One region of the Pseudomonas sp. SL4(2022) genome, then DNA from elsewhere that is predicted to be linked to it. Evidence: predicted binding sites of a transcription regulator. Region 1 holds the regulator's gene; the other holds the start of a gene.

The links. The regulator sigma-54, encoded in region 1, starts transcription at its own class of promoters, with help from an activator protein. The targets are predictions, from matches to a motif close to ANTGGCATNNANNTTGCTNT.
Region 2: flgB (flagellar basal body rod protein FlgB) is a predicted target of sigma-54. The motif match lies at 2,076-2,095, and genes of this name have one in related genera.

The regions. Positions count from the first base shown of each region.
Region 1 covers NZ_CP113060.1:786,049-790,088, reverse strand. The annotation lists gene ptsN (PTS IIA-like nitrogen regulatory protein PtsN) at 1-300, opposite strand, end outside; gene hpf (ribosome hibernation-promoting factor, HPF/YfiA family) at 316-624, opposite strand; gene OU997_RS03755 (RNA polymerase factor sigma-54) at 819-2,333, opposite strand; gene lptB (LPS export ABC transporter ATP-binding protein) at 2,471-3,196, opposite strand; gene lptA (lipopolysaccharide transport periplasmic protein LptA) at 3,199-3,741, opposite strand; gene lptC (LPS export ABC transporter periplasmic protein LptC) at 3,728-4,040, opposite strand, start outside.
Region 2 covers NZ_CP113060.1:280,228-284,267, forward strand. The annotation lists gene flgE (flagellar hook protein FlgE) at 1-420, opposite strand, end outside; gene flgD (flagellar hook assembly protein FlgD) at 465-1,133, opposite strand; gene flgC (flagellar basal body rod protein FlgC) at 1,161-1,604, opposite strand; gene flgB (flagellar basal body rod protein FlgB) at 1,620-2,027, opposite strand; gene OU997_RS01390 (bacterioferritin-associated ferredoxin) at 2,420-2,638, shown strand; gene bfr (bacterioferritin) at 2,844-3,314, shown strand; gene grxD (Grx4 family monothiol glutaredoxin) at 3,383-3,709, opposite strand; gene OU997_RS01405 (molybdopterin oxidoreductase family protein) at 3,830-4,040, opposite strand, start outside.

The sequences.
Region 1 (4,040 bases):
CAGGTCCACTGGCGCACCGTCGATGGCGTCGAAGTCTACGGCAGCGTCCAGGCGCAGCAAGGCGCTGATCGGCGCGGTGCAACCGGGCAGGCGGCAGTGCGGAATGGCGATGCCATTACCGAAACCGGTCGAGCCGAGTTTTTCTCGGGCAATCAGGCTTTCGAAGATATCTTGTCCATCCAGGTCAGGCAGCTCGCGCGCTACCAGGTTGGCAATCTGTTCGAGGACACGTTTTTTGCTGCCGCCCGGCACGTTCACCAGGGAACGGCCGGGGGTCAGGATAGTTTCAAGTCGGATCATAGGAGATAGACGATGTCAGCGGGCCATTGCACCCTGTTGACGTTCGAGCTGTTTTTCCTTGTGTTTGATGAGTTGTCGGTCGAGTTTGTCAGTCAGTAGATCGATGGCCGCGTACATATCGTCATGCTCGGCATTGGCGACGACTTCGCCACCGGCAACGTGCAAGGTCGCTTCGATTTTCTGTTTGAGTTTCTCGACCTCCATGATGACTTGCACATTGGTAATCTTGTCGAAGTGGCGCTCCAATCGGCCGAGTTTTTCGGCGATGTAGTCGCGCAGGGCGTCGGTCACATCCAGCTGATGTCCACTGATGTTGACTTGCATACCGCTTTCTCCTTGTTGCCGTGTGTAAGAGACAGGCAAAGGGCCTGCCGCCGGAACACTGTGGCGCGGAAGACGCTGACAGAGCTAGTCAGGCACATGCGCTGATTGCTAATAGGCAGTATGGCTGCTTTTGCAAAAAAGGCGTGGCCTGGGGTGTTTGGTCAGTGCTATCTGTCTTCCTTCTTTGTGCCGCCTTAGATCAATCGTTTGCGCTCACTGGAAGGCGCTATTCCGAGGGATTCACGGTACTTGGCGACCGTGCGGCGGGCTACTTGAATGCCCTGTGCCTCCAGTAAACCAGCGATCTTGCTGTCACTCAACGGCTTTTTCGCATTTTCCGCCGCGACCAGTTTTTTGATGATCGCGCGGATCGCAGTGGATGAGCATTCTCCACCTTCGGAGGTGCTGACGTGGCTGGAGAAGAAATACTTCAGTTCGTAAATGCCGCGTGGGGTGTGCATGAATTTTTGCGTGGTCACCCTTGAAATGGTCGATTCGTGCATGCCGACGGCTTCGGCAATATCATGCAGTACGAGCGGTTTCATCGCTTCGTCGCCGTAGTCGAGGAAGCCGCGTTGGTGTTCGACGATCTGCGTGGCGACTTTCATCAGGGTTTCGTTGCGGCTCTGCAGGCTCTTGATGAACCAGCGTGCTTCTTGCAGCTGGTTGCGCATAAAGGTGTTGTCGGCGCTGGAGTCAGCACGCTTGACGAAGCCGGCGTACTGCGCGTTGACCCGCAGGCGCGGCATGGCTTCCTGGTTCAGTTCTACCAGCCAGCGCTCGTTGTGCTTGCGCACGATTACATCGGGGACTACGTACTCGGGCTCGCTGGACTCGATCTGCGAGCCTGGGCGCGGGTTGAGGCTCTGGATCAGCTCGATAACCTGACGCAGCTCGTCTTCCTTGAGCTTCATGCGGCGCATCAGTTGGCTGTAGTCGCGGCTACCAAGCAGATCGAGGTAATCACTGGCCAGGCGCTGGGCTTCGCTCAGCCATGGGGTTTGGGCTGGTAATTGACGCAGTTGCAGGAGCAGGCATTCACCCAGGTTGCGCGCGGCAATACCGGCAGGTTCGAACTGCTGGATACGGTGCAGCACGGCCTCAACTTCGTCGAGCTCGATATCCAGTTCCGGATCGAAAGCATCGACCACTTCTTCCAGGCTTTCTTCGAGGTAGCCCTGATCATTGATGCAGTCGATCAGGGTGACGCCGATCAGGCGGTCCTTGTCTGACATCGGCACTAGATTGAGTTGCCAGAGCAAGTGGCTTTGCAGGCTTTCACCACTGGAGGTGCGGGTGGTGAAATCCCACTCGTCGTCATCACTGGCGCTGCTGGGCAGGCTGCTGGCGCTGGTCTGGTAGATGTCTTCCCAGGCAGTGTCTACGGGCAGCTCATTGGGGATGCGTTCGCCCCAATCGCCTTCTTCCAGGTTGTCCACCGTCTGTGTGGTTTCCTGAAAGCTGGTTTCCTGGTAGGGGGTGTCCTGCTGTTCACTGGAGCTGGCGCTCTCTGCGCCATCGGCCATGGGGTCCGAATTGTCGAAATCATCGCCGTCTTCCTGGCGTTCGAGCATCGGGTTGGACTCCAGGGCTTCCTGAATCTCTTGTTGCAGATCCAAGGTCGACAGTTGGAGTAGGCGGATGGCCTGTTGCAGCTGCGGTGTCATCGTCAGCTGCTGGCCCATCTTCAGGACTAGCGATGGTTTCATTGCAGACCTTATTTACCGGCGTCTGTGCGCAATCCACTACAGGGCGTTGTTAAAATCGCCACTAGGAAGCAAATTATATGCCTGACTTTTGGGGTTTTGCCTAGTCTTGGCTGCCGCAGGCCCGAGAAAAGCTGTGGTTACAGCTTGAACTCATGGCCTAGGTACACTTCTTTTACTGTCTGGTTGGCCAGGATTGCCTCTGCATCCCCTTCGGCGATCAGTTGACCGTCGTTGACGATATAGGCGGTTTCACAGATATCCAGTGTCTCACGCACGTTGTGGTCGGTGATCAGTACGCCGATGCCTTTGGCCTTGAGGTGGTGGATGATCTGTTTGATATCACCCACGGAAATCGGGTCGACACCGGCGAAGGGTTCGTCAAGCAGGATGAATTTTGGGTTGGTGGCTAGGGCGCGAGCGATTTCCACCCGGCGGCGCTCTCCCCCAGACAAACTCATGCCCAGGTTGTCGCGAATGTGGGTGATGTGGAACTCCTGCAATAGCCCCTCGAGCGCTTGTTGGCGCGCGCTGCTGTTGAGATCCTTGCGGGTTTCCAGGATGGCCATGATGTTGTCGGCCACGCTGAGTTTACGAAAGATCGAGGCTTCTTGGGGAAGGTAGCCAATTCCGGCGCGGGCGCGGCCATGCATGGGCTGATGGCTGACGTCGAGATCGTCGATCATCACGCGGCCCTGATCGGCCTGGACCAAACCGACGATCATGTAGAAACAGGTGGTCTTGCCGGCCCCATTGGGGCCAAGCAGGCCGACGATCTGCCCGCTGTCGATGTTCAGGCTGACGTCGCGCACGACCTGGCGGCCTTTGTAACTCTTGGCCAGGTGTTGGGCTTTCAATGTGGCCATTATTACTGCGCCTGTTGGTCGGCTGGTTTGTTCTTCGGCTGGATCACCATGTCGATGCGCGGACGTGGCGCAGTCACATTGGTGCCTGTGGCGCGGCCGGCGTTAACGATCTGGCGCTGGGTGTCATAGACGATTTTCTCGCCTTCGAAGGTGTTGCCTTCCTGAATCACCTTGGCTTGGTCGATCAGTACCACGCGCTCGTTGGCCATGAAGTACTGGATAGTCAGGCCGTAGGCCTTGACGATCTGCTTGTCGGCTGACGGCAGTTGTTCGTAATAGGCGGGCTGGCCGACGGAGGTAAATACCTCAACATCGCCTTGGGCACTCTGAGTAATGGTCACGGTGTCGCCGGTAACCTTCATGGTGCCTTGGGTGATGACTACGTCGCCGCGATAGACGGCCACGCCTTGTTTGTCATCGAGCTCGGCGCTGTCAGCCTGAATGCGAATCGGTTGTTCGCGGTCGGATGGCAAGGCCCAGGCGCTGGCGCTTCCAAGTGCCGCACTGAGGCTAAGTAGTAGGGGGAGGGTGTTAACGAGCCTCATGCTGACCTCTTACGTTGGACAGCAGGAGCATCCTGCCGTCATTCATGTACGCTTTCATTCCTTGTGCCGTGGTCACCCCATTGGCCGTGTCGATTCTAACGGCTTGCTGGGTCTGCGCATATTCCTTCTCGGGGAATACGGTCAGACGGCTGGTGGTGAGAATGGTCGGGCGACCTTTGGCGTCGGTGCGCTCGACACGCACCTTGTCGATCAGTTCGACCTCGACTCCGCCTGGTGAGACTTCGCCGCGTTCACTGCTGATTTTCCAGGGAAGTTCGCTGCCGCGAAACAGATTCATG
Region 2 (4,040 bases), 510 kb from region 1:
ATCGCCGACAATACCGTTTTGCAGGTTACCGGCCGCATCCACCGTATAGCCCTGCAGGCGGTAACCGAAATTGTTGACCATGAAGCCATCACGATCCGTACCGAAGTAACCGGCACGGGTGTAGCTGACATCACCATTGTTGCTGGTTTGGAAGAAACCATTGCCGTTGATCGCCAGATCCAGGGCGTTCTGCGTGTAGTTGATATTGCCCTGGTTAAACAGTTGCGAAACGTTAGCCAGCAAAACGCCGCTACCCTGCGGGTTTGAGCCTGTACCCAATACAGAGGCCGCATATACATCGGCAAATTCGGCACGTGACTGTTTGAAGCCCGCCGTGCCCGCGTTGGCAATATTGTTGCCCGTCACATTGAGATCACTGGTTGCCGCACGCAGCCCACTCAAACCGATATTGAAGGACATGGATATCTCCTTTGCCGGAACTCCCGGCCATTAAAATCGCTGAATTACTGGCCGATGACCTGGACCTTGGAGAGCGGAACAGCTCCCAGCCCGGCCAGATTAAGCATCAGTTCCTTGCCCCCCAACGTGACGCTGTCAACGTTGGCCGGCAACATGGTGTAAAGGCCCTTGGTGCCATCGGCGTAAGTGGCCTGCGCTTCAAATTTGTAGGTGCCCGGCGGCAACACCTTGCCGCTCGCATCCTTGCCATCCCATATAAAGCTGACATTTCCAGCCGCCTGCTGCCCCAGATTGACTCGACTGACCGCAGCACCCGCACTGTCATAAACGTTGACATACACGTTACTGCTGGTTGCCGGCAGCACCAGACTGGCCTTGAAGCTTTGGCTGGTATCCACAACCGCCTTTTCACTGGGAATGATGACCTTGCGCCCGACCAGGGATGACGCCTGCAGGGCCTGCGAAGACTGATAACCACTGAGCAGCGAACTCATGCTGGTATTGAGCTTTTCAATACCCTCCACCTGACTGAACTGGGCCAGCTGAGCGATAAACTCACCATTGCCTTGCGGCTCAAGAGGGTTTTGGTTGTTCAACTGCGCCACCAACAAGTTAAGGAACTCATTCTTGCCCAGCTCCTTGTTGGTCTTGGTTTCATTCTTGATCTGATACTTATCGAGCGCCGAAGCACTCACATCGCCAACCGTACTCATGGGTATGTGCTCCTTTTATTCACGGGCTTACTGACCCAGGGTCAGTACGCGCTGCATCATCTGCTTGGCGGTGTTCATCATTTCAGTGTTGGTCTGGAAGGCCCGGCTGGCAGAAATCATGTCGGCCATCTCCTCCACCACGTTGACATTGGGGTAGTACACGTAGCCTTTTTCATCTGCCGAGGGATGATTGGGCTCATAACGCGGCATCAGGCTGCTCTGATCTTCAACCACCCCCAGCACCTGAACCCCAACCCCGGCATTATCCTGATCAGCAAACAGCGAGCCGCGGTCGCCGCCCTGGGCAGACTCAAAAACCGTGGCAAATACCGGATGGCGGGCGCGATAGGTCTGATCAATGCTTGAGGAGACCGTCTCGGCATTGGCAATGTTGCTGGAAATGGTATTGAGACGAGTGCTCTGCGCGCTCATTCCCATCCCGGCGATATTGAAAACACTGGCAAGTGACATGGCATCAGGCTCCTGTTATTCGCCGCGAAGGGCATTGACCAGCCCTTTGAACTTACTGTTGAGGAAGGTAAAGCTGGCCTGGAACTGCACCGAGTTTTCAGCGTAATTGGATTGTTCCAGTTGCAGGTCGACCGTGTTCTGGTCAATTGAAGGATGCAGCGGCGTGCGGTAAGCCAGACTGGCATCGGCCGACACCAGCCCCTCAGCAGGAATATGCTGGCTGTTGGTACGGTTCAAGCTGATCTGACCACGCTGACTTTTGGCGCTTTGCTCAGCCAGCACACTGGCGAACTCAAGATCGCGCGCCTTGTAATGCGGCGTATCCGCGTTGGCGATGTTGTTGGCCAGCACTTCGGCACGCTGGGCGCGAAAGCCGAGAGCCTGTTCATGAATGCCGAGTGCCCGGTCAAAACTGATGCTCATGGTCAGAAACCTTTGCCTGATGGCGTTGCTGTTTTCCGTGCAAGACCATAAGCAAAGCTTGTGCCACTAAATTTTATTCAAATATTTCAATCACTTAATCGGACACTGCAGGTAAATCCGAGGGAAAGCGGCAAAGCCTTTCCGCCTACTGGCAAACAGAGCGGCAACCTTCAGCCTGCCGCCATCACGCCGAACCGTGCGCATGGGAGATGCAAGCGCCACAGATAAACCGCTAAGCGAGGATCAGTCACACGACTCAGAACAGTTCAGCAACCCCAACGCCCCTCACGTACACAGACACCATTCATCAGACAATCACATTCAGCTTTGACAAGCATTCTCATTAACATTAGTATCTTTCGCATCTCACCACCCAGCCACGAGCATCAATCATGTACGTCTGTCTCTGTGAAGGTGTAACTGACGGTCAGATTCGCGAAGCCATTTACGAAGGCTGCTGCAGCTACCGTGACGTGCGGGCCACCCTGGGTGTCGCCAGCCAGTGCGGCAAGTGTGCTTGCCTGGCCAAACAGGTAGTGCGTGAAACCCTCAGCGAAGTCCAGAGCAGTCAGGCAGCACGTGCTTACCCAGCAAATTTTGTTGCGGCATGATTGACTAGCACATCGCGCACAAAGAGAGCCGGACCAAGTGTCCGGTTTTTTTATGCCTTAAATTCAATACCTTAGCGCCCAAATGCATAACTTAAACATTCGTATTTATATTAATTTTAGCTTTGAATTCAAATACTTAGGTTTGACAGTCGAAAATCATCAGCCCAGAATTTAAAGCCAACTCCCTTGCAAGGCAGACGCAGACATGAAAGGCGACAAGAAAGTCATCCAGCATCTGAACAAGATCCTCGGTAACGAGCTGGTCGCGATCAACCAGTACTTCCTGCACGCGCGCATGTACGAAGACTGGGGCCTGAAAAAACTCGGCGAGCACGAGTATCACGAGTCCATCGATGAGATGAAGCACGCGGACAAGCTGATCAAGCGCATCCTGTTCCTTGAAGGCCTGCCCAACCTACAAGACCTCGGCAAAATCCTGATCGGTGAAAACACCAAGGAAATGCTTGAGTGCGACCTGAAGATCGAACACAAGGCGCACATTGATCTGAAAGCAGCGATTGCCTACTGCGAAAGCATCGGCGACTACGCCAGCCGCGAACTGCTTGAAGAAATCCTCTGCTCTGAGGAAGACCACATCGACTGGCTGGAAACCCAGCTCAGCCTGATCGAAGCCGTGGGCCTGCAGAACTACCTGCAGTCGCAGATGGACGAATAAGCCAAACGTTTACGCCATAAACAACAAACCCCGCACTTGGCGGGGTTTGTTGTTTATGCACGACCGATTTAGGCGTCGGCTTTCTGCACAGCGTCCTTGATCAGGGTTTGCAGCTCACCCTTCTCGAACATTTCCACCAGGATGTCACTGCCGCCGACCAGTTCACCACCGACCCACAGCTGCGGGAACGTTGGCCAGTTGGCATACTTCGGCAGATTGGCGCGAATTTCCGGGTTCTGCAGAATGTCGACATAAGCGAATTTTTCGCCACAGGCCATCACAACCTGCGCTGCCTTGGAGGAAAAGCCGCACTGCGGAGCGTTCGGCGAGCCTTTCATGTACAGCAGAACGGTGTTATTACCGATCTGTTCTTTGATAGTTTCGATGATATCCATTGGGCACCTCAGGACTTAACTTCCCGACTCACGGGTCGGCACGGTGGCGGCATTGTAGCGAAAAGCCGAGCGCAATGCTCGGCCTTCCCTGCCACATTCCTTGCGCCGAATGTCAGCCGGTCAAGCAGCCTCAACCTGTACCGGAACGCCGTTCAACGCCGCATTGCCGGACAGGGCATCGAGCTGCCGCTCATCAGTCAGGTCATTGGCGCTGGCCCCCGGTTGCTCGCTGGCAATCGCCATCTTTACGCCTGGCCGGGCATGCCCCCAACCATGTGGCAGGCTGACCACACCGGCCATCATGTCCTCACTGGCAGCCACTTCCACTTCG